DNA from 4 places in the Priestia sp. D51 genome. Region 1 is predicted to be linked to each of the others. Evidence: riboswitches for the same ligand, from Rfam matches in the RefSeq annotation. Region 1 holds a riboswitch; each other region holds the start of a gene.
The links. Region 1 has a riboswitch for cobalamin ahead of ACNHOZ_RS07305 ((2Fe-2S) ferredoxin domain-containing protein). Riboswitches for the same ligand answer to the same signal wherever they lie in the genome.

Region 1 (7,282 bases):
GCCTGTCCTAAAAAATCTCCTTTTAATGTGTAAAGAGACGTATCGACATCGATTCCGTCCCCTACTTCCTTTAATGCTGATAAACAGCAGTATTCGCACAGTTTTTCGAAAAACTGATGATGACCGCTTTGCGTCATTAAATCTCCCACTTGGGAAGCTGTGTTTGCGCCTTTTATTTCCTCTACCAGTTCAGCAGAAGCTCCTGACTCAGAAGCTGCTTTTGCTAAAAAATTAAAATCAATAGGTGCACTTTTTGAATGAACCATCATAACGCCTTGCGCGACTTTTGAAAACTTTCCCATCATGCCTACGAGCGACACTTTTTTCATTCCTTGCTTTTTACATTGTTTTAACGTAAATCCAACAAAATCTCCCATTTCGATAAATGCTTCTTCCGGAAGTTCAGGGAACTGTTTCATTCCATACTTTTCGCTTCGGCCCCCTGTCGTAATGACAACGTGCTCACAATTACTCGCTTTAGCCACGCTGATTGCCTGCACGATACTTGCTTTATAAGCAGCTGTTGAGAACGGAACAACAATCCCCCGCGTCCCCAGTATCGAAATGCCTCCTAAAATACCTAGACGTGCATTTAATGTCTTTTTCGCCATTTCTTCTCCTTCAGGAACCGAGATGACAATCTTAACGCCTTTTTGTATATTGTATTGGGCTAAAAGCTGTTCAGCCGTTTCTTTCAGCATCTTTCTTGGCACAGGGTTAATGGCTGCTTCACCGACAGGAACTGGGAGGCCAGGCTTTGTCACACGCCCTACTCCCACTCCTCCATCAATGATAATGTCTGCACCATTACACCACGAAACTTCAGAAATAATCAGCGCTCCGTGCGTGGCATCGGGATCATCTCCAGCATCTTTAATGATGCTAGCTACAGCGCTGCTTGTGCGATACTCGCATTCTTCAAGATGAAACGTAGCAAAGCGGCCGACAGGTAAGTAAATCGTTGACTCATCTTGCACTTCTCCTGAAATTAGCGTAAGCAGAGCTGCTCTCGTAGCTGCCGTTGCACAAGCGCCCGTCGTGTAGCCTTCTCTGAGTTTCTTAGGTTCTTTTGGTACTTCCTTCATGTGTTACACCTGATCTGCAAGAATTGAAATTGCATTTAATGCAGCAACCGTTACCGTACTGCCGCCTTTTCGCCCAATGTTTGTAATAAACGGCACGTCAAGTTTTGCAAGTTCTTCTTTCGATTCAGCGGCTGAAACAAATCCTACCGGCAGACCAATAACAAGCCCAGGCTTCGCTTCTCCTTCTTTAATCAAACGAATTAATTCAAGTAAAGCTGTCGGTGCGTTCCCAATTGCAAAAATTCCGCCGTCTGCTTCTTTAATTGCTTTTCGCATTGAAATAATTGCACGCGTTGTATTTAAGCGCTTTGCTTCTTCCATTACGTCCGGATCTGAAATATAAACTTTGATTTCACCGCCGTGTTTTTCAATTCGCTGCTTGTTTGTTCCTACTTGCACCATTTGTACATCCGCAACCACTTGCTTGCCGCTGCGAATGGCTTTAATTCCTGCTTGAATCGCATCAGGATGAAACAGCATGCTGCGTCCAAGTTCAAAGTCTGCAGACGCATGAATCACACGCTGAACAATTGGGTACTGTTCATCTGTAAACGGGTGAGGCCCAAGCTCTTCTGTAATCATTTCAAAACTTTTTCCTTCAATTTGCTGAGGCTGAACAGTTAACGGTTTAAATTCTGTACGAAAATCCATCTCAATCAACTCCTAGTTTGGTTTACTAAAGCATGAACCACTTCTTCAAAAGTAGAATACACGGTTCCATACTCGATTTTTGGTCGCCCTATCATAATGATATCTAAGCCCAACTCTTTGGCTGCTTCCACTTTTTCATCCACAGATCCAACTTTTCCGCTTTCTTTTGTGACCATGACCGTCACTCCGTATTGCTTATAAAGCGCTTGATCAAACTCTTTTGTAAACGGACCTTGAATAGCAATAATATTTTTTTGCGGCAATCCTAACTGCTGACACTTTTCCATATTATCCAGCCTTGGAAGCATACGAGCAACAAGCCGTACATCTGAAAGAGGAAGGAGCTTTTCTGTAAAAACCTGTAGCGTCTTGCTGCCTGTTGTCAGCATAATAACTCCTTTTTTCTCAGCTGCTACTTCAGCTGCTTCTTCATACGTAGAAACCATCGTCATATTGTCGTAGGTAAAAGCCTGCGAAGCCCGCTCATAGCGTATGTAAGGAATCGATGTTTCAGCAGCCGCACCGATGGCGTTTTTAGATGCTTCTTCGGCAAAGGGGTGACTTGCATCCACAATAGCTTTTACACCATGTTCGTTTATAAAAGTCATCATATCTTCTTTTGTGAGACGTCCAATTTTCACTTTCACTTCTGCTCGCTGTAATTCGATTGCTGCATTGTCGGTTACAACCGTCGCCGTAACGTCGTAACCTTCTTTTTTCACTTGAACAGCTAATGCACGTGCATCGCTAGTTCCCGCTAACAATAAAATCATTTTAACTCGCCGACCTTATCTTCATGGTGGTGATGGTCATGATGGTGATCGTGGTGATGGTGCCCGTGATCATGATCATGATCGTGATGATGATGGTGATCAATATGCTCCATAATGCCGAGGCGATATTGACATGTATCGCAGTTCATTTTCACTTCGCCTTCTAATCCTTCTTCAGCACGTTCTTTTAAAATTGTCTGCAGTTTTGGATGAAAACCGAAATAGCCGGCTAGCTTAAACTCAATGTTTTCATGCTGCATTTTATACTGTTTCACCATTTCTTCCAAACGCTTAATTAGTACTCCTGTAAATAAGAAATACGGGAGAATAACCACTTTTTTAGCGCCCAGTTTTAAACATCGTTCCACTCCTTCATCAATCAATGGAGCGGTCACGCCCATAAAAGAAGTTTCGACGATTTTGTAGTTTGTTTTTTCCCAAAGGAGGCGCGTAATTTTATATAAATCACTGTTTGCATCAGGATCGCTTCCTCCTCGCCCTAAGACAATAACAGCCGTGTCTTCAGCTGGAGTTTCTAAATTTTCTCCTGATTCTTGTAATCTCGTTTTTAAAATTTCAAGGGCTTCTTCATGAACGCCAATGGGACGTCCGTACACGAAGTTTACGTGTGGATATTTTTCCTTAGCTTCATCTATAGCCGCCGGAATATGTATTTTTGAGTGGCCAGCTGGCAAGAGCATAATTGGAACTACAACTACATCTGTCGCTCCTTTTGCCACACATGTATCAATGCCTTGACTTACATTCGGACGTTCAAACTCTAGAAAACACGTTTCTACTAAAATAGATGGGTCCCAATCATGCTTCATAGTCGAGATAAACTCGCGAATTTGATCGTTCCCTTCAGGATCTCTACTTCCATGACCGACAAATAAAACTGATTTCATATAATGCCCTCCCATTTTTAATCTCCACACGGAGCTGGTTCTACTTTTATTTTTGGTGTTATATCTTGATAGTCGAATCCATAAACATTCTTCACACGCTTAAAGAATTTATGAAACCGCTCATTTGGATGACCTTTTTCTTTATATTCATGGACAATGTTCTCCACTATTTCAACAATGTCATCGGGCGCTATGCCTTCCGCCACAATTTGACCTGAATGGGCGTTTCGTCCAACCGTTTTAGCCCCTAAAAATAAGTCAAACGCACCTTTTCTGTAGACAATGCCGATATCTTCTTGAACAGCACCGTAACAGGCCATACCGCATCCATTAATACCAAGCTTCAGCTCTTTTGGCATGTCCATTCCACCGAGACGCTTTTGTAATTGTTCCGTATGCGGGATGGCGTCACTTTTTTCTCCATCACAAAAATCACACGCTTTAATTGTAAACACGTCTCCGACTGGAGATAGTAAAAAGGAAGCTGATTGGAGCTTTTTAATAATCACATCTGGCTGAGCCGTTGGAATTTGCAGTTTGATTTGATGGTCAGGCGTATACTCCATCGTACCTTTTTCACCAACAACTTCTGCTAGTGTTGTCATTTGAACGGGCGTAAACTTCTTATTCGCAAGCCCTGGACTAACTGCCACTTCAAAAATAGACTCAATTGGCTGGTGTACGACCGGTGAAGTAGTTTCACCTAAAATTGCTTGAAGCGCTTCTTCTGCCAGAGCTCGTGAAGCTACTTTTTCTTCTTTTGTATTCTGAACATCTTCAATAGCTGAAGCCGTTTGCTTTACAGTCTCCTCTTGATCAAGAGCCCATGGTTCTGCTTCTTTTCGAAGCCGCTGATGCGGTCTTAGCGGCTGCTCTGTTTGGTTGAGGGTATATTTCCGCTGATACCCGCGCGGTGTAATCATTAAGTCATCGTAAAAGAACGTAGATGAATTTCCGACAACAACGGTAGTCAGCATGCCTATTTCATGATTTAACATGTCTTTTAAATTGGTCATTACCACTTCTTCACGGTCACGATAAGCGCTTTTCACAAGACCAACAGGCGTATCGGGGGAACGGTATTTTAATAAAATCCTTTGCGCTTCCACAATTTGTCTTGTGCGTCTTCCGCTTTTCGGATTATAAAAAGCTACTACAAAATCCGCTTGTGCAGCTGCTTCGATTCGTTTTTCGATTAACTCCCAAGGCGTAAGGTGGTCACTTAAACTAATCGTACAGGCATCATGCATCACGGGCGCCCCAAGGAGGGATGCGCATGAATTAATAGCCGAAATGCCAGGAATCACTTCCAGCTCTACGCCCGTTTCTTTTTTCCATCCTTTTTCAATCAACACTTCATACACAAGGCCGGCCATTCCGTATACTCCTGCATCTCCGCTTGAAATGACCGCCACGGTTTTTCCCGCTTCAGCTTGCTTTACGGCTTCTTGTGCACGGCTTACTTCTTCGGTCATTCCTGTACTAATAATTTGCTGATTCGTTAATAGTCCCTGAATTAATTCCACATAGGTTTTATAACCAATGATCATATCACTTTCTTGAATGGCTTCTCTTGCTCGCTGTGTAATATGTTCAAAGCTTCCTGGGCCGAATCCAATAACTAACAGTTTACCTTTCATGCTAGCTCCTCCTTTATGCGTTACTTTTTACTTTGTCAATTCCTTCTATGGAGTCACTCTTTTCCGGAGAAACAAAACCGTTTTGATCATATTCATAAATAAGTGATTCCTTTATACTGCAGCCTCCTGCTAAATGTTCTTCAACAATTCGATGAGCTACGTTTTCAGTGACCTGCTTGTACCAATCTCCTGAAGGGTACACGATAGCTACAGGAGCATCTTTGCATCTTCCGTTACAGCGCGTACGGGTTGTGTGAACCGCTTCATCTAGATTCAGTTCAGTCACTTTATTTCGAATAGCTTGCGTGGCTTCTTCTCCACCTTTTCTCATACAGCTGCTTCCATTACAAATCAATACGTGATGTTTTGTTCCATTTAAGTTCCACGTCGTCACACTTATTCGCTCCTTTACTAAAAAAACGCCTCTATCAATGATAGAGGCGCAGAAAAATTCAAACTAAGTTTTTGCACTTCCACCTATATCCCGTAGGGTAAGCTTCGCATTAGAAAAAGGCTGGTTTCCTGACTTCGATTCATCACTTGATTGCGCCTTCCCGAATACAGTGGCATATGCAATCAGCTCCTCTTCACAGTGGCGGGTACCGCGCTGGCTTCACACCAGACTTCCCATTTAACGCAATGTGAACATTGCGCACCTTTTTTGCACGATATGTAGTTTTGTGCTACGAGAAAAACCCGCTTCGCTAATATGCGAGCGGGTAAAACGTCAGAATAAAAGTGTACACGAATGCCACTTTAAGCCAACGTTTCCCTTCCCGCTCCCCGGAGAAATAGAAACTTCACAATAAAGACAGGTCTCCTGACTTGTGTATCATTCTACTTGAGAACCTTCCCGTGATTTTTCCACAGTGGTTATACTCGTTCGTCCACACTTACAGTTGCGGGGGCAGTACTGGTCTTTCACCAGTTTCCCTATTAAGCCTTCTTGGCATCTTCACTGTTGCTGTTTGATATATATGAACCTTTTAAACTATCAGAATAATAGAAGTAACTACCATATCATAGCGTACATTTTTTTTTATTTCAACTCTATTCTTTTCGTAAGATACAAGAAGCTATAAAAAAACAAGAGCATAAAGTCAGCTCTTGTTTTTTCATTATATAGCTACTAATGTTAAATGAGGATCATTATAATACACGACTTCTGAAAGAACTTTACAGCCATTTGTTTTGGCAAAAGCTTCTCTCGCCTGCGTTTCAGTTTCAAATTCAAACATTTTCATTTCTTTTCCAGCATATACCGTCAGTACCCACATGAAAAGATTCGCCTCCGATTATTGTAGTGATCGCTATATCCACATTATGACGAAACCATATCCTTTTGAAAACCCATTCTACAAAACTTGTCACAAGAAACTTTTAAAAATTTAAAAACATTTTAACTTCTGTAAATGAACAAAATGTACAAAAGGTTTAAGCCGTATTATACCTCTTTAAAAAAGGTGCTTTTTTTACCAACTGTTGCTTCACCAGTAAAAAAATATATAGTATTTATTAAAAAAAGAAGCCGGACAGCCCGCTTCTTTTTTAGGAAAGGAAAGTACAGACATCACTGTCCCGTCCTGCTCTTTGTTTTGCATAAAAATACACTAATTAAATATTCCTTTCTTAAAGCAGAACCATGTTCGATTGCACATAGTGGTAAAGAAGCTTGTACGTATGGTTCAATGAATCTTGATGCGTTCTCTCAAACGCATGAGAAGAATCAATTCCTGGACCAATTAAGCCGTGTACGATGTCATGCCCGGCACGAATAGCAGCAGAAGCATCTGATCCGTAAAACGGATAAATATCTAATTTGTACTGAATATCATGCTGCTTAGCTAGCTCCACCAAATGCTTTCTCAAACCGTAATGATATGGGCCGCTTGAATCTTTTACACAAATAGACACGGTGTATTCATCAGTAGATTGTCCATCTCCCATGGCACCCATATCAACCGCTAAGTATTCTACCGTTTGAGGCGTAATATTCGAATTTCCTCCGTATCCAATTTCTTCATTATTTGAAATAAGAAAGTGCGTAGTGTATGGCAGTTCGATCTGCTCTTCTTGAATTGTTTTCATGAGCTGAAGCAATAAAGCTACGCTTGCTTTATCATCGAGATGACGAGATTTAATAAAACCGCTTTTTGTTATTTCTACACGAGGATCAAACGAAACAAAGTCGCCGACTTCAATTCCAAGACTGCGAACATCTTCTG
Region 2 (7,282 bases), on a different contig from region 1:
AATGTTTGGATGTACAATCGATGACGTCAGCATTTTTCTATTAATCAAAGCGGTTGCTTGTTTGGCTAACTGATCTCGTTTTGCGTCATCTACTGTTGAATTTAACTGTTCTATCATTTTTGTTAGCGTATCATCATTAATCCGGCTGGCATTTAAACCACCGCCGGGCAAATAGTTCGTACTTAAATAATAGCTGGCATCTCCTCTAGGTGCTGTGATAAGGCTGTACAATGCTAAATCCCAATCATCTTTTGCCATTACATATTCATCGCTATCTTCAACTAGGTGAATCTTAATAGTAATTCCTAACTCTTTGGCATTAGACTGTAGAAGCTGAGCAATTAAAGGCAGTTCTGGCAAAGAACTGTATGTGACAAGAGAGAGCGATAGTGGCTTTCCATTTTTGATTGCTTTGTCATTTTTGATTTGATAGCCTGCTTTCTCTAAATATTTTTTAGCAGATGTCATACCTCTTTGCTCATTAGCAGTACTATCAGCAAAAGGAAATTGGGGTAAAAATGGACCTCGAGCCGCTGCCGCTTGATTGTTCATGATGCTGCTAACAATTTCTTTTCGGTTCAATAAGGTATCGATAGCTTTTCTTACATTTTCGTCTTTTAATGCGTCATTGGTTTGATTGTAAAGCAATAAATGGGTGCGCACACTAGGTACTCCACTTACTTTAAAAGACGGATCTGTTTGTAAAGTGCCCAAGCTTTCTAAAGGCGGGCGATAAATAATATCGGCTGTTCCAGATTGAAGAGCAGCAACTCGCGCATTAGCATCTTCGTTAAATCCAAAGATCGCACTTTTCAATTTCACTTTTCCACCCCAATAATTTTCATATCTTTCTAATTTTACTTGATTTCCTTGATCAAAAGACAAGACGCGAAATGGACCCGTACCAATGGGCTTCTTAGCTATATTAGAAGCATCAACATCTATAATAGCTGTATTTGGATGCACTAATTCAGAAGGAAATTTAGGCATTGGTTCTTTTAATGTAATTGTCAGCGCATGACTGTTCGCTTTCATTTCTTTAATATTTAAAGCGTTTTTCATCGCATAACTTTGGTCTATCGTTCTTTGAAGAGAAGACTTAACGGCATTTGCATCCAGCGCTTTTCCGTTTTGAAACATGATGTTCTTTCTTATCATAAATGTCCATGTAAGGCCGTTATCTTTCGTTTCCCACTTTTCAGCAAGCCAAGGCTTTATTTTTAAATCGTCGTTGATTTTAACAAGCGTCTCCCCTACTCCCCCACGAACTGCTGTATAATTATCGTCCGTATGAGGATCAAGCGTTGCAGATGTAAAATTAAATAAAAACGTCACACTTTTATCCGTTTTCTTTCTTTCTTTTATACTTACGCTCTCTTCATTAGGAGCGCAAGCAGTGAGGCAAAGTAACACGAGAAATATCATAGATACAAGTTTTTTATTATTTATCATTCATTTTTCCACCTTCTATTTTAATACACAAAAAAAAGCACTTCTAAAAAGAAGTGCTTGCCTTCACAACAAATTCAGATAAACGTATCCCTTGTTTATCGTATTTTTGATTCTGCCAAAACACCTCCCTATCCTCGTAGGTTATTGTGTGCTGCGATTTATGGCAGGTCTCCTGGCTTCAAGTCATTGCCTTATACCGCCTTCCCGTCTCTAAATAGACAGTGGCTTTTTGACATAAGGCTCCTTGTTACAGTGGCGGGACCGCTCCGGATTTTCACCGGATTCCCTTTTAAGGCAATTGAAAAACAATTGCCACCATAAAAGCTGGTTATTTAATTTAGTAGCGTGCTCTTGAAACTCTAGAAGTGGAAGCTGATGGTGAAATATCTTCATCATCAAATCCAGTGGCAATAACGGTTACCATCATTTCGTCCTTTAAATCTTCATTAATCACAGATCCAAAAATCATATTTAAGTCCTGATCAGAAGCGGACGTGACAATATCTGCTGCTTCCTGTACTTCGTAAAGACTCAGGCTGCTGCCGCTCGTAATGTTCAGCAGCACGCCTCTTGCTCCATCAATCGATGCATCTAGCAGCGGACTAGAAATCGCTTTTTTCGCTGCTTCAATTGCTCGATCTGATCCCGAAGCTCGTCCGATACCCATAAGCGCAAATCCTTGATTAGACATAATTGTTTTTACATCAGCAAAGTCAAGGTTAATCAGCCCCGGAACAGCGATTAAATCTGAAATACCTTGAATACCTTGGCGAAGAACATTATCTGCTTCACGGAATGCTTCAAGCATAGGTGTCTTTTTATCAACGATTTCAAGCAAGCGGTCGTTTGGAATGACAATAAGGGTATCTACCGATTCATTCATCGCAGTAATACCGCCTACTGCTTGCTTGGTACGTTTATTTCCTTCAAACTTGAAAGGGCGAGTAACTACTCCAATTGTTAAAGCATTTAGTTCACGGGCAATTTGGGCAATAACCGGAGCTGCTCCAGTACCAGTGCCTCCCCCCATGCCAGCTGTTACGAATACCATATCTGCGCCTTGCAGTACTTCTTGAATTTGCTCTCTGCTTTCTTCTGCAGCTTCTCTTCCTACTTCTGGATTAGCTCCTGCACCTAATCCTCGCGTTAATGCCGCACCAATCTGCATTTTCACATCTGCTTTAGATAAATTAAGCGCCTGAGCATCCGTATTAACGGCGATAAATTCTACCCCTTGTACACCATGTTCAATCATACGGTTAACGGTGTTATTTCCTCCACCGCCGACTCCAATTACTTTAATTCGCACTAATGGCGATACATCTGCATCAAATCCAAACATTCTAAGTTCCTCCTCAATGATCAAAATTACTTTCTCTTATTATCCGAAAAAACACGTGAAGAACCTTTTACTCCTATGTTTAACGCGTAACTGTTCTTTTGTTTTACAGATTTTATACATTTCTCTTTTAACCTTTAAATCTTTACATCTTTATGTAAAATTATTGTTGTTCTGAAGTTAGTACGCCGAACTCTTTTTTGGTTTTCCCACTCAAAACGGCATATAAGCTTATTGTATCATTCATTTGACAGATGTCTGTATTTAATTTTGAGTAAGATGTGACTAAGAGAATAATATTTTTATAGACAAAATGAGAAAAAGCCCTTAGAAATAAGGGCTTCTCTAGATAATAAACCATTTTATAATTTCCCAGTTAAGAATTGAGCTTCTCCCATACCAAAGCTCCAGTCAGCATTACCGTTTTCAACAATTGAAATCATAATGTCGCTTGGCTGAATTCCGCAGCTTTCTCCCAGCTCTTTTACAATTAATTTGTAAAGAGCTTGTTTTTGCTCTTCTGTTCGCTGTTTGCTCGTCACACTTATAATAACCAAATCCTTGCTTCTCTCAAAGCCAAGACCTGTATCTTCAATAATCATTTCATGAGCAGGATGCTGATGTACAATTTGATAACGATCGCGTTCTGGGACGCCAAAGGCTTCTAGCATCGCTCGATGAGTAGCGTCTAGTAATGCTTTTAACTCTTTTTCGTCTCTTCCTTCTATTACATCAAATCTAAGTAATGGCATACTAAGTAACCTCCAGCTTTTTGTCTAATGTATTATTGCTTTATCATATCACAACTATCATTTGTAAAAAAAAGATATGCTATTCACAATGTGCTCTCTAGTGAAAGAGACCTCAAACTCTTCAATAAAAGCTGAACCTAACAAAAAGAAATGAGCAGCATAACGGCTCATTTCATTAGTACAAAAATATTTATAATAAGAGCTAAAATACATACAGATACAATGGCAATGAGTACGTTCATCACAAGGTTTTGCGAGGATGTTTTAGCTTGTTTTTTCATATCAGCCCGACTCATCTGTTGCTTTTCATGATCACTTTTAGACATCACGTAGCCTCTCCTATTCATCAAAATGTCAGCAGTGTATAAATGATTTTTGAGAAACCTTGATCCAGTTCTTTTGTATAAACAGCAGCACATGCAGGTTATCATCAGTTATTTTAGCATGTTTTGTCAAATAAGTGGACTATGTAGCGCTTCAATTTAGTATTCACAGCCAAATATATTTAAATTCGTTGCTTTTCTCTTCTTTTCTCGCTATTGTTTGAGAAGAAGGATAATTAGATACGATAAAGGATGATACGATATTGAATAACCATACGCAGCTGCCTCAGTATATCTACACATACGCATGCAGCGAAGAGGAACTCTCACTATGTCAATTAGAGAGACGCTCTCTTTTTGAAATTGAAACTGAGAAACCTATCATAAGAAGCGCCGTTAAACTTGATCCAAGCAGAAGCCCTTTTATCAAAGAGCGATTAGATATTATGTATGAATCAGATGACCTTGCAGATATTTGCAAACAAGTAGAAGATATTGACCTTGGAAATCAAACATTTAAACTCATTTTTATGAAAATTAATGACTTAGAAAAAGATCAAAAAATAAGCTATAAAGGTCAGCGTGCGATTGAACGTGATGTGGGTTGGCATTTTGTAGCAGAAGCAGACTTGCATAACCCTGACCATTTGTTTGGAATTGTTCCATTTGAAGGACGCTGGTATTTTGGAAAATATCAAAAAAGCGAAGCTGTATGGCTGCATCATTTGAAGAAACCGCGTGAATACTCTACGGCACTCAGTACCCGCCTTGCAAGAGCTGTAGCTAACATTGCCGTTCCAAAGCCTGAAGGAATCAAAGCGATTGATCCATGCTGTGGTATTGGTACAGTCCTCGTAGAAGCTCTTTCAATGGGCATTGATATTGTAGGACGCGATATCAACCCACTTGTGACCGACGGATCTCGTGAAAATATTGCGCATTTCGGCTTAAAGGGTGATGTCAAAACCGGACCGATTTCGGATGTTACCACTCACTATGACGTAGCGATCATCGACATGCCTTACAATCTCTACACCCACGCGACGCCTGAAGATCAGCTTTCTATTTTAAAACACGCTCGCCGCTTTGCGGATAAAGTAGTCGTGATTACAGTAGACACGATTGACCATATGATTCATGAAGCTGGCTTTTCTATTTCAGATCGCTGCGTAGCGCGCAAAAGCGTATTTTCTAGACAAGTAGTTGTATGCGAATAAAAAAAGACACCAGTCTAACAGGCTGGTGTCTTTTGATTTACCACTCTTTAGGTTCATAGTCTAATTCTTTGAATAGCTGCGTACGCTCTTTTTTCGTTAAATCTCTCCATTGCCCAACAGGCAAGTTGTTTAAGTGAATATTCATAATACGCGTACGCTGAAGTCGGTATACTTCATATCCGAGCACTTCACACATACGGCGAATTTGACGATTTAAGCCCTGTGTTAAAATAATTTGAAACTCGTACTTAGACAGCTGTGTCACTTTACAAGGAAGCGTTTTTGTACCTAAAATTTTTACTCCCTCAGACATGTTTTTGATAAACTCGGGTGTAATCGGCTTATCTACTGCAACAATATATTCTTTTTCATGCTTGTTTTCTGCACGTAAAATTTCGTTAATAATATCGCCGTCATTTGTAAGTAAAATTAAGCCGTCTGAATCCTTATCTAGTCGTCCGACATGATGAATACGCAAAGGGTGATTGACTAAGTCAATGATGTTTCCCTTTACTTTTTTCTCACTCGTACTTGTAATGCCGACCGGTTTATTAAGTGCAATATATACATTATTTCGAGCAATCCGAAGCTGTTGGCCACTTACTCGAATATCATCGCCAGGCTTAACTTGATCTCCGATTTTTGCAACCTTTCCATTAACGGTTACTCTTCCTTCACTAATTAACTTATCTGCCCCGCGTCTTGACGCTTTGCCAGATTCGCTAATAAATTTATTCAGTCTCAGGTGAATCACAACCTTACATTTAAAAATTTTAAAATTTGTCTCTTCTATTAGAAACCGATATGTGTCAATTTCTATACCGTCCCTATCGTAACATGCTATACGCTTCTCGTCTTCTTTTAATTTCATTACTTGACTATATTTTTTTAACAGCAATAGAAGTATAGATCCAAAATACTTTGTAATCTTATTCTTAACATTTCAAGCAATGCTTACACCTGTCAAACTAACGTCAATCTCCACTTCTATGCAAGACCTAAACGTCTAGATTGACTGATCAGTATAGAGTTGCTACCATCAGGTTTTCTTATGCTTCCAGGAGGAGTAACGCTGGCTCTAACAGCTATGGTCGGAGGAAGTTTGTTTGATAAAATTGGATTTAAACCGCTGCTTTTAACAAGTTTAATTCTTTTAACGTTTATTTTAAGTTTGTTCACTAACATTTCAAGAGAAACAACTACGATGACTGCAGCTATTTTATACGCTGCCTTTACAATTGGCGTAGGTTTAAGCATAGGACCCGTAATGACGCTTGCTTTAAATCAAGTACCTAAGCCGCTTCACGCTCACGGTTCAGCCATTTCAAATACGATTAACCAAGTTTCAGGCGCAATTGGACCCGCTTTGTATACAAGTATTATGACAATGGCTTCTCAGCACTTTATTCAACAATCAAATGAAACGAATAAAACGCTGTTACAAATAAAAAGTATGACAAGCGGGGTCCATACCGTCTATTATGTAGCCATCGCTTTCGCTATCGTTTCGTTCCTGCTCGCTCTTACGTTAAAGAAAAAAGACCAGCAGCTGGAGACGCAATAAATAAGAAACTAACAAGAGCTGCTCAAGTCATGAGCAGCTCTTGTTACATGCCGAATTTATATTACAAATGTAAAAGCAATCATAGATACTATGAAAGCAAGAATAATAATACCTCTCTTTTTTTCTGTTTTCCATGCTTCAATAGCGCCCGCGATACCACCAATGACTAAAATAAAAGTACCTATAATGTGCAGAGGCAGCAGCGATAATACTCTACCTAAACTCGCCATCACTCCTCCAATCAATATAAAGCCTGTTGTTATAATCGATTTTAATGATGTTAAGTCTCGTATAGCTTCTTGTTTTTCAGTCTTACTCAGTTTAAAGTACTCTATTATACTAAAAGCAGCGGGTGTTCCCCATAAAATAAAGAAGCTAACTAATCTATCCGTGTCTACATTCACTGTTTATTCACCACCGCTATTAGTTTCTTATACACTTTTCCTAACCCATTTTTTAGAGATAAAAAAAGCGGCTGTAGCTGCTACAGCGGGAATCATAAAAGCAAAGCTACCAGAATAACTGCCAAACGTTACTTTACTTGATAATCCTTCGATTGAGCTCCACATAGTCGAACTTTCTGGAACATATAAGAGCGTAAGAATCATTCCTGATAGCAGTTGAAAGCTACCCAA
Region 3 (7,282 bases), 360 kb from region 1:
TTCCAATCGCGCTCATTATCTGTATTGTACTTTCAGCGATTATTTACACAGCACTGCAAGTATTGTTCATTGGTAACATTCCGGCTGATATGCTATCAGGAGGATGGGGAACAATTCAAGAGCAATTCTCTTTACCATTTAAAGATATTGCACTTATTTTAGGCCTTGGCTGGTTAGTAACGCTTGTTATTTTTGATGCTATTTTATCACCAGGCGGTAACGGGAACATCTTCATGAATACAACTTCTCGTTTAGTTTATGCTTGGTCTCGTAATGGAACACTATTTAAACGTTTCTCAAAAGTAGATAAGAAAACAGGAATTCCACGTGCGTCACTATGGCTATCGTTTGGAATGTCCGTATTCTGGACACTGCCATTTCCTTCTTGGGAAGCGCTAGTAAACGTATGTTCAGTAGCACTTATTCTGTCTTATGCGATTGCGCCAATTTCAGCTGCTGCATTCAGAGTAAATGCAAAAGACCTTAAAAAGCCTTTCAAATTAAAAGGCATGAGCGTTATTGCTCCCGTGTCATTTATCTTCTGTTCATACATCGTATATTGGTCAGGATGGACGACAATTTCTTGGCTTCTAGGATCACAGCTTCTAATGGTTGTTATCTACGTAGCATTTAAGAAATACGTACCAACTGACGTTGTAAAATTTGCACAGCAGCTTAAATCTGCTTGGTGGCTAGTTGCTTATTATATTATTATGCTTGTTATCTCTTACCTAGGCTCATTTGGTGGAGGACAAGGTGTGCTAAGCAACCCGCTTGACTTAATTTTAATTGCTCTTGTTTCAATCGGTATTTTCTACTGGGCGAAATACACGGGTTTACCAAAAGCAGTTATCGATACGGATGATTAATAAAAAACACGGCATGAATTCATGCCGTGTTTTTCGTTTGTATAGGGGTGTACTCTATTTATTTATCAAACAGCCACGTTTTTAAGATAGCAGCATACTCACGAAAGTAGGCTTGAAGTTTAATTGAATTTGGTGTCTTTGCACCTAAAGGATAAACGTCAAAACCTTGACGCTTGGCAATAATAGAGGCGCGAAATAAATGAAAATCACTGCTAACAAGCACGACTTTTTTGTGTTGAATATCAACTTTCTTTTTAGTGAAAGTGAAATTCTCAAAAGTAGAAGTTGACTGATCCTCTTTTATCATTCGATTCTTTTTAATTCCTTCTTTTCGTAGAAAACGATAGGCTGCTTCTGCTTCAGAAATTTCTTCATCGGATCCTTTTCCACCCGTTACGATAACTTTTGTTTGTTTATGAGTCTTTAAATAAGATAAAGCCGTTTTTGCTCGTTCTTTTAAACTAGGAGACATTTGATCTCCGTCTACTTTGGAACCTAAAATGAGCACATAATCTGCTTTTTGCGGAACAGGCTGATGAGCGGTTTGATACATACAAAAAGACATGATTGCTATGTAAAGAACAAGCAAACTAATAAAGATATAAATGATTTTTTTCTTCAACTACGAGCACCTTCCTAGCTATTTCATAAGATGTTTGGAAAATAATTGTTATTATAGCATACGAGACCCAAATAAGTATAAACACAGTAATATATAATAATAGAAGAAAATCGTTATTGTGAATGGTTATAAAATTCGTTACAATAAAGAATAAATGATTTTAAAAGTGCCTCTAAGGAGGATAATAGGGAAATCGGTGTAAATCCGGTGCAGCCCCCGCTACTGTAAATGTGGATGAACCTGCAAAGACCCACTAGTCAAACTAGGAAGGATGCAGAAGTAAAATGAAGCATAAGCCAGGAGACCTGCTTTTAAAAACCCCTTATTTTTCGGTGGGAGAAATAAGTCAAGACAATGTGTTAATGAGCGCATGACCAAACCTTGACTTTTACAGTTAAGGTTTTTTTATGTGATAGGGAGTGGAAAAAGTGAAAAAAGGAAAACCTCTTATGATTCAAGGAACGCACTCAGACGCTGGAAAAAGCATGATTGCTACAGCGTTTTGCCGTATTTTTAAAGAAGACGGCTATCAAACTGCACCGTTTAAATCGCAAAATATGGCGCTTAATTCATACATTACAATGGATGGAAAAGAAATTGGAAGAGCGCAAGGAATTCAAGCTGAAGCGGCTGGAGTAGAAGCAACAACCAATATGAATCCTATTTTAATTAAACCAACTCGTGATCATGAATCTCAAATTGTCGTTCATGGAAAGCCGCTTCGTAATATGTTTGCTTTTCAGTATCGGCAAGAATTTTTTAATGAAGGTTTGAACGTTATCACGGAGTCTTATAAAGAGCTTGCCAATCATTATGATCGAATTGTGATTGAAGGTGCTGGAAGTCCTGCTGAAGTGAATTTGAACGATCGGGAACTGGTAAATATGCGCGTAGCAAAGATAGCCCAAGCCCCTGTTGTGTTAGTAGGAGACATTGATAAAGGAGGGGTTTTTGCGAGTCTGGTGGGTACTCTTCAATTGCTTCCAGATGAACATAAACCTAGAGTAATTGGAGTGTTAATCAATAAATTCCGAGGAGACTTAGAGCTTTTAAAACCGGGGTTGAAGTGGTTTGAAGAATACACGGGAGTTCCGGTACTAGGAGTGATTCCTTATATGCACGACGTGGAAATTGACGCTGAAGATTCGCTATCACTCAGAAATTACTCAACGCTTGTGAATCCGTTAAAAGAAATCGATATTGCGGTTATCTCGTATCCTCGCATCTCAAATTTTACAGACATTGATCCTCTAAGCTTAGAAGAAGACTGTCATGTGAGACTTGTAACCAAGCCATCACAACTAGGTACGCCTGATTTAATTGTTTTACCAGGAAGCAAAAATACGATTGAAGATGCGCAGTTTTTACAAGAAAGCGGCCTGGCTCTAGCCATTAATCAAGTCTTGAACGCAACGAACGCTCACGTTATTGGCATCTGCGGGGGATATCAAATGTTAGGCGAGACAATTACGGACCCCGATGCAGTAGAGTCCCGGATTGAATCTATTAAAGGGCTGGGTTTGCTTCCAGTGGAAACCGTTATGACAACCAGCAAAAAAACAGAAAGAGTTTCTGGATATGTTCAGTTAGAGAGTGAGAAGGTTTCGATTGAAGGCTATGAAATTCATATGGGAAAGACGGTTTCTAAAAGCATAACGGAAGCCTTTGCGGTGGTAGATGATCAAAAAGAAGGAACGGTTAAAGACAACATCATTGGCACGTATGTTCATGATGTGTTTCATAACGATGCTTTGCGCAGAGCTTTGCTTAATCAAATTCGTAAACATAAAAAATTGCCGCCTATTACGGATACATTCAACAGTCGCCTGCAAAAAGAGGAGTCTTTTTCAAAAGCAGCAGCATATGTGAGAGAAGCTGTAGATATGGAAAAGCTGTATCATTTAATAGACAACTATAAAAGCCCGGAGCAAGCACAAAAAGTGTAGCTTGTAGAGGTTTTCGCTTGTTTTTTCACCGAGAACTTTAGTACGCTATTCTACGTTGCCTAGTTCAACAGTCTAGCACTCGTAACAAATAAAAGATGATTGTTTCCAATACTATGTAGGATGGAAACATGGTTTATGGACAGGAAAATGAATGGTTAATGTAATGTAAAACATCACGCCTCGTTTCCTAGAGGAGCTGAAAGTATTGATTTTTAAACGTATTTTTTTAAACAAAGCATCTATTTTATACATAGTCAGTTTATTTATTGTATGTACTTCGGTGATTATGGGAGTATTTATTGGTACAGTTTCGTTAACCGTAGGAGATACAATCAAAATTATTATTGGCCACCTTACCGGACTATCCTTATATCACGGTCCGGAAAACATGGATTTAATCATTTGGCAAATTCGTTTTCCAAGAGTACTGGTGGCATTTTTAGTAGGAGCTTCGCTTTCAATAGCAGGAGCTGCCTTTCAAGGGCTATTAAGAAACTCTCTTGCAGATCCTTACACGATCGGAGTTTCCTCAGGTGCAACCCTTGGCTCTGTCATGGCAATTTATTTTCACTGGAGTATTTTTGGTTTGTCTATCTTCACGCTGCCTGTAGTCGGCATCGTATCTGGTTTTATTACTCTTCTTTTAGTTTTTGGTATTACGAAACTCGCAAGCGGCAATTTGGCCAATGAAACTATCATCTTAGCGGGGATTATTTTATCATCCTTTATGAGCGCGCTTATTTCATTAATTGTAGCTCTTTCTCCTGAAGAAGATGTAAGGCAGGTTTTATATTGGCTAATGGGAAGCGTATCAATGAGAGGATGGTCGCATATTCAAATTTTAGGGCCGTTCTTTTTAGTCGGTACGATTATGCTGCTGTTACATGTGAAAGAGCTGAACGGCTTAGCATTTGGCGATCAATCCGCTCAATTTATGGGGATAGACGTAAAGAAGAAAAAAAGAATGATTTTAATAGGTGCATCCGTATTAACCGGGGCTGCGGTATCAGTATCTGGGGCAATTGGATTTGTTGGCTTAGTTATTCCCCACGTAGTGCGTCTCGTAGCGGGAGCTAATCATAAGCATGTACTGCCGCTTTCTATTTTAATCGGAGGAAGTTATTTGGTTTTAGCCGATTTATTAGCAAGAACGATATTAGAACCTCGTGAACTGCCGATTGGAGTCGTAACCGCCTTAATTGGTTCGCCAATTTTTACGCTGCTGCTTGTAAAAGAACGTATGCGGAAAAGAGGAATATCATGATTGAACTATATAATGTGACGGGAGGATACGATAAACAGAAACCGACCGTTCGTGACATCACGTTCACCGTAGACAAAGGTTCTTTTGTTGCTTTACTAGGACCAAATGGAAGCGGAAAAACAACGCTTATTCGCTTAATTATGAATGTATTAACCACTCAATCAGGAGAAGTAAAGGTAGAAGGGAAGTCAGTGAAGGCTTATTCACCAAAACAACTGGCGCAAAAAGTTGCAGTCATGACGCAAGAAAATCAAATTGGATTAGAATTTACGGTTCAAGAAATTGTTTCACTGGGACGTTATCCTTATCAGGCAAAAGGTTTGTTTAGCACTGTATCAGCACAGGATGAAGAAGTGGTAGAAAGCGTGATGAAATTAACAAACGTCTGGCACTATCGAAATCATACCTTTCAATCGCTGAGCGGTGGAGAAAAACAGCGGGTTTTACTTGCTAAAGCACTGGCGCAAGAACCTGACTACTTACTTCTTGATGAACCAACGAATCACTTAGATGTAAAACATACGATGGAACTGCTTCAGCTGTTAAAAACGTTACAGCAGGAAATGAGCTTGACGGTTCTGGCCATTTTGCATGATCTCAACATTGCCTCGCTGTTTGCAGATAATGCCGTATTATTGAAAGATGGAAGAGTAGAAGAAACAGGGATGGATGCCATTTTTCAGGATGCAGCTACGTTAAAAAGAGTATATGGCGTTGATTTGCATGTATTTCACCATCCCGCTGTGAACAAGCGGCAAATTGCTTTTGTGCCGCCGTATCAATATCCAGAGACGGACTTCCATGAGTTGTATCAGTTGCAAAAGGAACCGGGCAAGCTATGTTTATCCTTTGCTCGTCCTTTGAGAACTCTTTCACTGGGTTCCAATGAAACAGGTCTAGACTGGTGTCAAGAAATTGTTCAACAGCAAAGCAGTTCTAACACGGCGTGGAAATCTGCGTCTTTATCTAGTCATGAAGTTCGCTTAAAAGACGATAAAGGTTACTCGTGGCTGACTGTACTGACACATGGACAAAAAGAGAATGAAATGAATATTGTTCTACTAACAAATACACCGCTTTCGGACGCGAACTTACTTCATGCTGCGATGAAGGTAATTGAATACCGGGCTTTCTTAGGAAAAACAGGCCGTATTGTTGTAGCATCATCTCATCATAAAGAAGAAAATCAAGAAGAAATTTCAGCGTTCTTAATGGAACGCCTACAGAAAGAATTACAACTATTTATGGAAACAAAAATGACCGACAATTGCTTTAAATAAGCAGTAGCGGTCATTTTTTATTCTTCGGAGTGATCAGGCTTTTCTGTTTCACCTCCTGAACTCATCGTTGTCTCAGTTGTATGTTCATCAATCTTTTTTTCTTTTAGCTTAACAGAGAATAAGTCTTTGACTTCTTCATCCACTTGATCAGAGTCAGCGCTGTAAGTTGTACCAATGTTTAAGTGGCCGGTCAAATCTTTAATTCCTAGCTGGCCAAAATTATTACTAAGGTCAATTTTGTCTAACAATACTTTTTCCACCATAATTTTTTCAACAACAATGGACTGCTTTGGCTGAGTTACTTCATCAATCTTTTTGTCAAGAGTTTTCACCATCTCATATAAAGCTGTATTGGACGATTCTTCCTTTAACGCAGAGAGCTGATTTTGAATGTCTTCGAAATTAGGAGCTGACTGCATAGTCGAAAGTAAATGAGCTGTTTGCTCGTGCAGTTGAGACAATGATTGAATAAGATGAGCTGATTCATGTAATTGCTGATGAAGCTCTTCTATTTTAGGAATCGCGTCGGTTAAACGCGTCACTTGATCAATAATTCCCTGCAGATTCAGCGCTGAATCTGACGAATGAACAGGTTTTGTGAATTCAACTTCATCAGATGTCTTAGGCTCCGTTTGGCTCGGCAACTTCTTTGGCTGCTGAGGGGGTTTCTTTAGATTAGACTGTTTTTTAGTTTTCATCTTTTCGGGTAATTCTTTCCGCTTTTGATTAGAGCTTTGGTCTATGGGACTTACTTTTTTTTTGGTTGGAAGGGAAGACGGATTTATTTTGCGGACTGTTTCAATTTTAGGCGATTGTTTAAACCACTTAGAAAACATGAAATTCCCTGCCTTTCATGCTACGTATAGTTCTGCACAATAAATTACAAATCAAATTTCACGTGCAATAGACCATCTTTAAATGATGCGTGACACGGCGCTTCCCCTACAGCAGGTGGAAGGATGATTGATCGTTGAAACGTTCCTTCACGTCTTTCTTTGTGAAGAACATTTGCATCCTTCATCGTTAAAAGAGATGAACCGGATATGTGTAAAGTATTTTCATGCATGGTCAATTCGACGTCTGTTCGTTTAGCACCGGGTATTTCAATCACAACTAACAGTTGATTTGCCCATTCGTATACATCAATTAAAGGATAATCTCGATACTCATTTACAATTTGAGGAGAAGCATCTGCTTCCGTATCATTCTTTTCTTCAGGATCATCGTCAAAAATCTTTTCCCAAAATTTTGTATGGTTTTCTTCTTGTAACGTTTCTGCCCACTTTTTAAACTTTCCATCA
Region 4 (7,282 bases), on a different contig from region 1:
ATAACTGTATCAGTTGTTAACATGCTTAGAGATCCTGTAGGAAAGTCTCTTCTTATATCTTGATTCGTAAGATATACAGCTATAAATATAAAACAACAAAAAATAACACAGCAAATGCAAATAGAAGTCATAATAAACTGAAACGAAAAATGAAAGGTCAACCTTCTTTTAATTGATTTCATAGTGCTTTTCCATTCACTAATTTATATCCAAGCCCTCGTACCGTAACTAAGTGTTGTGGACTGCTAGGGTTATCTTCGATTCTTTCTCTAATTCTTCGAATATGAACGGTTACCGTATTATCGTCTACGAACTGGTTATATCCCCAAACGGCTTCAAGCAGCTGTGATTTAGAAAGAATCACGTTCATGTTTTTACAAAAATGAAGTAGCAGCAAAAATACTTGTGCGGGGCAAGCAACCGTTTGACCATCTACAATGAGCTCTCCAGCGGATTCATCTACGATAAAACGATCAAACTCATAGCGATTTGAAGGCTGTAATTCCATTTTTACAGGACTTCTTTCCGTCAGCGCTTGTTTTCTGCGCAATCGTGCTTTAATTCGTGCCGCAATCTCTAAAGGATTAAATGGCTTGGTTACGTAGTCGTCTCCGCCCATGGCGAAACCCGTTAACACATCCAAGTCAGATACTTTGGCTGTTATGAACAGGATATATGCGTTTGAGAGCTCACGGATTTTAGGACAAATATCAAATCCGCTTTTATCGGGAAGCATGACGTCCAACAAAATAATATCAATCGTTTTATTATGTAAAACATCTAGCGCTTCTTGAGCGGTGTGAGCTTTATAGATTTGGTTGAATCCTTCTTTTTTTAATACTGTCTCCAGCATTTTGACAATAGCAATTTCATCATCAACTAGCAAGATAGATGCATCTTCCAATATAAATCACCTCTGTTTCATTTCATACGTATTCGATTTTAGCATAAGAACATTACGAAAAGATTAACAAAATTGGAAAATGTTAAAGAAAAGATAATCTCCCGTTTATTTTCTTGAAAACTTCATTTCATATACTAAATACACAGACACATAGTAAAGGAGTTAAAAGGATGAGTAATGATGTTAGGCGGGTTAAAGTAATTGATAGTATGAGAGGATTCAGCTTGTTTGGTATTTTACTAGCGAATATGCTGATTTTTCAATATGGCATTTACGGAAAGGATATGATTCATCTCTTCTCGCTATCACCAAGTGATTCAGCAGCCTATGTCTTTTTAAAAGTCGCGGTAGAAGAAAGTTTTATGCCAATCTTTACTTTTTTATTCGGTTATTCAATGGTGAAGATGAAAGAAAGCTTAGAAAGAAGTCAGTTAGGAGTAAAAAGGCATTTCTTTCGCCGCTTTCTTCTGCTTCTAGGGTTTGGCCTACTGCATGGAGTACTTTTATGGGAAGGAGATATTCTTACGTTTTACGGAATGATGGGGATATTTTTATTAGTTTTCTTTTTAAACCGTAAAGCTAAAACGCTGTTGGTATGGGCATCGATTTTACTAGTTCTTACGGGAGCAGCTGGTTACGGTTCATTAAACGATAATATGTATCTTCTTAGTGATAAACAAACGCTTACCACATACGTAAAAGATACGATTCATGTGTATGGAAGTGGAACTTATGAACAAATTAAAGACCACCGCAACAACGTTGATCCGATGAATATAGCAGGATATAAATTTGCTTTTGCCTTCTTGTTTACACCATTTATAATGGGTGCTTTATTTTTGTTTGGCATGTACGCAGGGAAGAAAAAGTGGTTTTACGACGTTTCAGCTAATCAAAAACAGTATGGCCGTTGGGCGGCCGTGTTGATTCCGCTTAGCTTACTGTTAAAAGGAACTATGTACGTATGGCCAGATGCTAATTGGGCTGGTTCTACACATATGTTAGGTGGGAGTCTCCTATCTCTTGGTTATATTGCAGGCTTTGCTTGGGTATATGTGAAATGCGAGAGGTCATTTTTGATGAAGGCTTTTGAAAGCGTAGGCAGGATATCGCTTAGTAATTATTTAATGCAAACGGTTATATGCACGACGATTTTTTACGGTTATGGATTAGGTTATTTCGGAAAGCTCGGCATGATAGCAGGGATTTTTGTCTGCATCGGTATATACGGAATTCAGCTGATCGGCAGTTATATGTACGTGCAAAAATTTCAAACTGGACCGGTGGAAAAGCTGCTGCGCATATGGACAAATTTTTCTTGGAACGGAAAGCCCAAAGAGAAAAAAGCTTTACCTGAGGGAATAAATCATCCTTTTGTTGGATGATAGCAGTCAAACTTATGTAAAAAGGAGATTTTAAAAATGTGGGCCATTAGTGTAAAAGAGTTTCAAAGCTTATTTAAAAGTGTTAAATCAATTATCGTTATTTTAATCGTATGCGGTGCTTCCTATGGAATAGCCCATCTAGTTAGTCAACTTGGAGGTCAACTGACGAGCGCACAGATTCGAGATGGAGCCAACGGGGGAATTTTGGTGATGCTTCTCGGGTTCGGACCTTTGTTTATTTCAAGTCTTTCTCATAATGTTATTAATCAAGAAATTAAAACAAGAACAGCCAGGTTTTTAGTTACCAAAACATCAAGAGAGCGTATTGTACTAGGGAAATTCTTGGGAATTTGTTGTTTCTGGCTTGTTTGTATCTCTATTTCTTTTCTACTGATTGGGTTTATTTCGCATCATTTTTCTTTTTATATATTTTTAGAGTGCCTGCTATTCACCGTTTGTATCATTTCATTTGTTTTAATGCTTTCAGCTTTAATACCAAGTCCAACTCATACTATGTTTTTATCAATTATTTTATCGTTTGTTCTACCGGTACTGAGTGGATGGAGCATATTTTCATCAAAAGCGTACATTGCATGGTTTAAGTATGTGACACCCTACTACTATTTAAAGTTGGAGAAAGGGTATTTAACGGTTCTTCTTATTTTTGCAGCACTCTGTTTATGTACGGGACTTTGGAGTTTTAAAAGGAGAGAAGTATAATATGTATGCTATTGAAACAAGTAAATTAACTAAAAAGTATGGATCTAAAACAATTGTTAATAGTATTAATTTGCAAGTCCCACAAGGAGAAATTTACGGATTTTTAGGGAGGAACGGAGCAGGGAAGTCTACATTTATTAATATGCTTACCGGCGTTTCATTCCCTTCAGCAGGAGAATTTACGCTGCTGGGACAGAGTGATATTGATTTAGAGCTTCAGAAGAAAATAGGTGTGCTTCCTGACTATGCTACCTTTTATGATGAGATGACGGCACTCAATCATTTGCGCTATTTTTTAAAGATAAACGGACATCGTTTTTCTAAAGAACACTGTAGTAATGTACTGAAGAAAGTAGGATTAGAAGGACATGACCATCAGAAAGTTGGAAAGTTTTCATTTGGAATGAAAAAGAAGTTAGGAATTGCTCAAGCGATTGTAACAGACCCAGATCTTATCTTTTTAGATGAACCAACTTCTGGAGTAGATATTGAATCTGCTCTCCACATTCATGAATTAATAAGAGAACTTCAAAATCAGGGCAAGACAATTTTTATGACGTCTCATAATTTAAATGAAGTTGAGAAGATTTGTACACGTGTAGCGATTATGAAAAATGGTGTTATTTTAGTAGAAGGGACAATGGAAGAACTGCGTTTTCAATACCAAGCGAAAAAAACGGTGATGATTAAACATGATCCTTACCCAAGCAGTCATAAAGAATATATTCAACAGTTTTTCCGTACAGTGAGTCCGGACGTGGAATACCATCACACGTACACAAAAGTGATGCTTCAAAAAGAGAGAAATATCCCTCTGATTATTCGCGAATTGATTCAATGCGGCATCGATATTTATCAAATTCACGTAGAAGAGCCTTCTTTAGAAGAAATCTTTTTGCAAAAAAACATCGTGGATCATTCGCAGGTAAGTTAATGGGCAAAAATCTGTTGGCTTACCACTCAGCCTGACTACGTTATTTATAAATACCAGTTAGGAAGCTTCTGACAAAAATATGTTCATTTTCTTCAGAAACTGATAAGATAGCTAATGACATTTAAAAATAAGAAAGGATTTCGATTATGTTATCAGCTATTAATTCAGTAGACTATACCATTTTCCATGCGGTGAATCAGTACGCCTCGCATGTGAAGTTTGTAGATTCGCTGATGGTATTCTTTGCAGATTATGCCCAGTATGTACTTATTGTTTTACTCGGCTTGTTTTTACTTATTAATAAAAACGGCAGCCGTGTTGTAGCATTTCAAGCTTTATGTGCTTGTGCCACAGGAGTCATTATCAATAAAGTGATTAGTTTATTTGCTTATCGAGATCGTCCGTTTATCTCTCACCACGTGAATCAGCTTATTGATCACGCCGCGAATTCTTCATTTCCAAGCGATCATGCTACGTCTGCATTAGTTATCACTTTTACCATTTGGCTGCATTTCAAACGTTCAGGGCGCATGTGGGTTGTCATGGGTGCACTCATTGCATTTTCACGCGTATGGGTTGGCGTTCACTATCCATTCGATGTGTTAACAGGAGCCGTTTTAGGCTGCGTGCTGGCGCTGTTTATTCATTATGTTATTTTTAATACGAAACTGATGAGGGCTATTACTAACTTGTCTATTTTTCGAAAATCAGCTTATGACGAACAGTCTCAATATTATTAAGAAAAAGTCGCATATACGCGGCTTTTTTTTATTGGAAAATTTTTAATGTATTTAACACTTGTTTTTTAAAATTAAATTGTGTACAATTAAATTACAGAAACGATAAATAAAAAATTTTAATAAAATTACTAAAAAAGAGGAGAGATTTATACATGAAAGCTTTATATGAAACGACAGTCGTTAACACAGGTGGAAGAACAGGAGAAGTTCATTCTTTAGATAATATCTTTAATCTAGACGTTGCAACACCTCCAGCGCTTGGTGGAGAAGCAACAACAGCAACAAACCCAGAGCAGCTATTTGCAGCTGGATACAGTGCTTGTTTCAACAGCGCGTTAGAATTTATGTTGAAAAAACATAACGTAGAAATTAAAAGCAGTGAAGTAAAAGCTACGGTTCAGCTGCTTCCAGATAAAGCTGATCAAGGAGTGAAAATTGCTGTAGCGCTTGAAGCTCATATCGAAGGCTTAGATTTAGAAACAGCTAAAAAATATGTAGACCTAGCCCACTCATACTGCCCGTATTCAAAAGCAATCAGCGGCAACGTAGACGTAACGGTAGAAGTAGTTTAATTGCTTTAAAAAGCCCTGCTAAGCATGTAAAGCTTAGCAGGGCTTTTTTATTTGAATTTTCTCTATTCATTTGTAAGGAGTACTAGTATAATGAGGAAGAAAATGAATCATTCGCACAGTTTAGGTGCTCTTACATAGCGTAAGAGGTAACAGGGAATCGAGTGCAAATCTCGAGCGGTCCAGCCACTGTAAGCAGGGAGTTTTCTATCTTATCGTCACTCAAAACGGGGAAGGCGGTAGAAAATGATGATCTCAAGCCAGGAGACCTACCTATTCTGTACACTTGACTCTTCTAGGAAAGAGGCGGTGTATCAAGGTACGCAGTGAGCAATTGCTGTTTATTTTCATATGCCGACACATCCTCAATTTCTATAGAATTGAGGCTTTTTTACGTTTTATTTTAAAAAAAGGAGTGTAGGAAATGGAAGGTTTATCAGTTTTTTTACTTGTCTTTTTATTAGGAATCAGGCACGGATTGGATGCAGATCACTTAGCTTTTATTGATGGCCAGACCCGATATAATTGGCGAATGGGGAGCCGTTTTGCCCCGTGGGTCGGCACGCTGTTTTCACTAGGTCACGGAGGAATGGTGGCCGTCACGGCCGGGGTGCTTGGCGTGGTGATGAAGAATTTTACGTTTCCATCGTATTTCGATCATTTTGCATCTTGGGTATCCATTATCTCCCTCTTTCTAATCGGGACATTAAACACATATCATTTGCTTCGAACCAAAAATAAAGAGGAAGAGTTTGAGCTGAGCGGGTTAAAAGGGAAGTTTATTCCGAAAATCGCAAAAGGAACAACGAATCCTTTTTTAATTATTCTTGTAGGAGCATTGTTCGCTTTAGCAGCCGAAACGGTCAGTCAAACGGCCGTGTGGTCTCTAGCTGTAGGGAACGCAGGCAAGTATACGCCGCTTTTATTAGGACTAGTATTTATGTTTGGTATGATGCTGACAGATACAATCGATTCACTGATTGTACATAAAATGGTGAATGAATCGAGTAAGTTTGGGCGATCTGCTTCCCGCTTGATGGGCTGGGTTATTGTTGTCCTCGCGTATGGTGTGTCACTCTATTTAGCATTCACTTTCTTTAACCCGTGGGCCGAAGTAAACTTTGAAATGGTTGGCGTTATTTTGTTTATTTTTTTAGTGTCTATGTTTGTTTTTGTGAGTGTGAAGTCAAAAGGGAAAAATATTAAAATAAATGTCAATTAGTCAAACGAAAGCTTTAATCTGTTGAAGATTGAAGCTTTTTTGTATGAATTTGTTGAAGTTTATGGCTATTTTCGGTCGGTTATGAATAAGTTAAAGTATTATCTATATTTAAAGGATGGAAAATTGTCTGAAAACCATTATAATTAAGGATAATTTAAGGTCGTTATGTGAAACGTAGAACATAGTTATACGTACGATAAATAAAAGCATTTAATGCGAGCAGCAGGGGTTGTTTGGAGGAGGAATTGATTTGAGTCAGGTAATGGTAGAACAAAGTGTATTTAGTTATTTAAAAGAACACGAACAAGAGATGCTTGAAGATTTAGTTGGATTTGTGAAAAAAGAATCACCGTCCTACAGTAAAGAGTTAGTAGATCAGTGTGGAATGTATTTAACGGAGCTGTTTCAAAAGCGTTTAGGAGTAGGCTACGAAATTATAGAAGAAAAAGAAGTAGGAAACCATTTGAAATTTACGATTGGAGAAGGAGAAAAGCAGCTTTTAATTATCGGTCACTTTGACACGGTATGGGAAAAGGGAAGGCTAAGTCTAAGAACAGAGGGAAACAAGCTGTACGGTCCGGGAATTTTAGACATGAAAGGCGGCATTGTGCAATCTATATGGGCGATTAAAGCGATTCAAGAGCTTGGCTTATCGCTCGATAAAAAAATTGTGTTTTTCTGCAATTCGGATGAAGAGATTGGGTCAATTTCTTCTAAAAAATACATTGAAGAAGAAGCACAAAGAAGTGAAGCAGTGCTAGTAGCAGAACCGGCGGTGGCGGGTTCAGGTGCGTTAAAAACGTCGCGC

Region 2: it holds a riboswitch for cobalamin, as region 1 does, so the genes downstream of both, nikA (nickel ABC transporter substrate-binding protein) here and ACNHOZ_RS07305 ((2Fe-2S) ferredoxin domain-containing protein) in region 1, are expected to answer to the same signal.
Region 3: it holds a riboswitch for cobalamin, as region 1 does, so the genes downstream of both, ACNHOZ_RS09075 (cobyric acid synthase) here and ACNHOZ_RS07305 ((2Fe-2S) ferredoxin domain-containing protein) in region 1, are expected to answer to the same signal.
Region 4: it holds a riboswitch for cobalamin, as region 1 does, so the genes downstream of both, ACNHOZ_RS24795 (HoxN/HupN/NixA family nickel/cobalt transporter) here and ACNHOZ_RS07305 ((2Fe-2S) ferredoxin domain-containing protein) in region 1, are expected to answer to the same signal.

The regions. Positions count from the first base shown of each region.
Region 1 is NZ_JBLTIR010000002.1:118,606-125,887, forward strand. It holds gene ACNHOZ_RS07280 (cobalt-precorrin-5B (C(1))-methyltransferase) at 1-1,085, opposite strand, end outside; gene ACNHOZ_RS07285 (precorrin-8X methylmutase) at 1,089-1,736, opposite strand; gene cobK (precorrin-6A reductase) at 1,742-2,509, opposite strand; gene ACNHOZ_RS07295 (sirohydrochlorin chelatase) at 2,506-3,417, opposite strand; gene cobJ (precorrin-3B C(17)-methyltransferase) at 3,435-5,057, opposite strand; gene ACNHOZ_RS07305 ((2Fe-2S) ferredoxin domain-containing protein) at 5,071-5,451, opposite strand; cobalamin riboswitch at 5,553-5,732, opposite strand; cobalamin riboswitch at 5,851-6,029, opposite strand; gene ACNHOZ_RS07310 (hypothetical protein) at 6,176-6,334, opposite strand; gene ACNHOZ_RS07315 (M42 family metallopeptidase) at 6,687-7,282, opposite strand, start outside.
Region 2 is NZ_JBLTIR010000007.1:28,705-35,986, reverse strand. It holds gene nikA (nickel ABC transporter substrate-binding protein) at 1-1,452, opposite strand, end outside; cobalamin riboswitch at 1,597-1,787, opposite strand; gene ftsZ (cell division protein FtsZ) at 1,790-2,794, opposite strand; gene ACNHOZ_RS23155 (tautomerase family protein) at 3,154-3,543, opposite strand; gene ACNHOZ_RS23150 (hypothetical protein) at 3,711-3,869, opposite strand; gene ACNHOZ_RS23145 (TRM11 family SAM-dependent methyltransferase) at 4,130-5,083, shown strand; gene rluF (23S rRNA pseudouridine(2604) synthase RluF) at 5,121-5,837, opposite strand; gene ACNHOZ_RS23135 (MFS transporter) at 6,114-6,647, shown strand; gene ACNHOZ_RS23130 (hypothetical protein) at 6,704-7,051, opposite strand; gene ACNHOZ_RS23125 (hypothetical protein) at 7,079-7,282, opposite strand, start outside.
Region 3 is NZ_JBLTIR010000002.1:479,894-487,175, reverse strand. It holds gene ACNHOZ_RS09085 (APC family permease) at 1-869, shown strand, start outside; gene ACNHOZ_RS09080 (YdcF family protein) at 928-1,491, opposite strand; cobalamin riboswitch at 1,639-1,818, shown strand; gene ACNHOZ_RS09075 (cobyric acid synthase) at 1,911-3,437, shown strand; gene ACNHOZ_RS09070 (FecCD family ABC transporter permease) at 3,643-4,701, shown strand; gene ACNHOZ_RS09065 (ABC transporter ATP-binding protein) at 4,698-5,981, shown strand; gene ACNHOZ_RS09060 (hypothetical protein) at 5,999-6,817, opposite strand; gene ACNHOZ_RS09055 (Hsp20/alpha crystallin family protein) at 6,862-7,282, opposite strand, start outside.
Region 4 is NZ_JBLTIR010000009.1:93,158-100,439, reverse strand. It holds gene ACNHOZ_RS24830 (sensor histidine kinase) at 1-23, opposite strand, end outside; gene ACNHOZ_RS24825 (response regulator transcription factor) at 179-904, opposite strand; gene ACNHOZ_RS24820 (DUF418 domain-containing protein) at 1,075-2,289, shown strand; partial or broken gene ACNHOZ_RS24815 (ABC transporter permease) at 2,314-3,009, shown strand; gene ACNHOZ_RS24810 (ABC transporter ATP-binding protein) at 3,011-3,943, shown strand; gene ACNHOZ_RS24805 (undecaprenyl-diphosphatase) at 4,090-4,683, shown strand; gene ACNHOZ_RS24800 (organic hydroperoxide resistance protein) at 4,836-5,255, shown strand; cobalamin riboswitch at 5,361-5,543, shown strand; gene ACNHOZ_RS24795 (HoxN/HupN/NixA family nickel/cobalt transporter) at 5,677-6,474, shown strand; gene ACNHOZ_RS24790 (M20 family metallopeptidase) at 6,704-7,282, shown strand, end outside.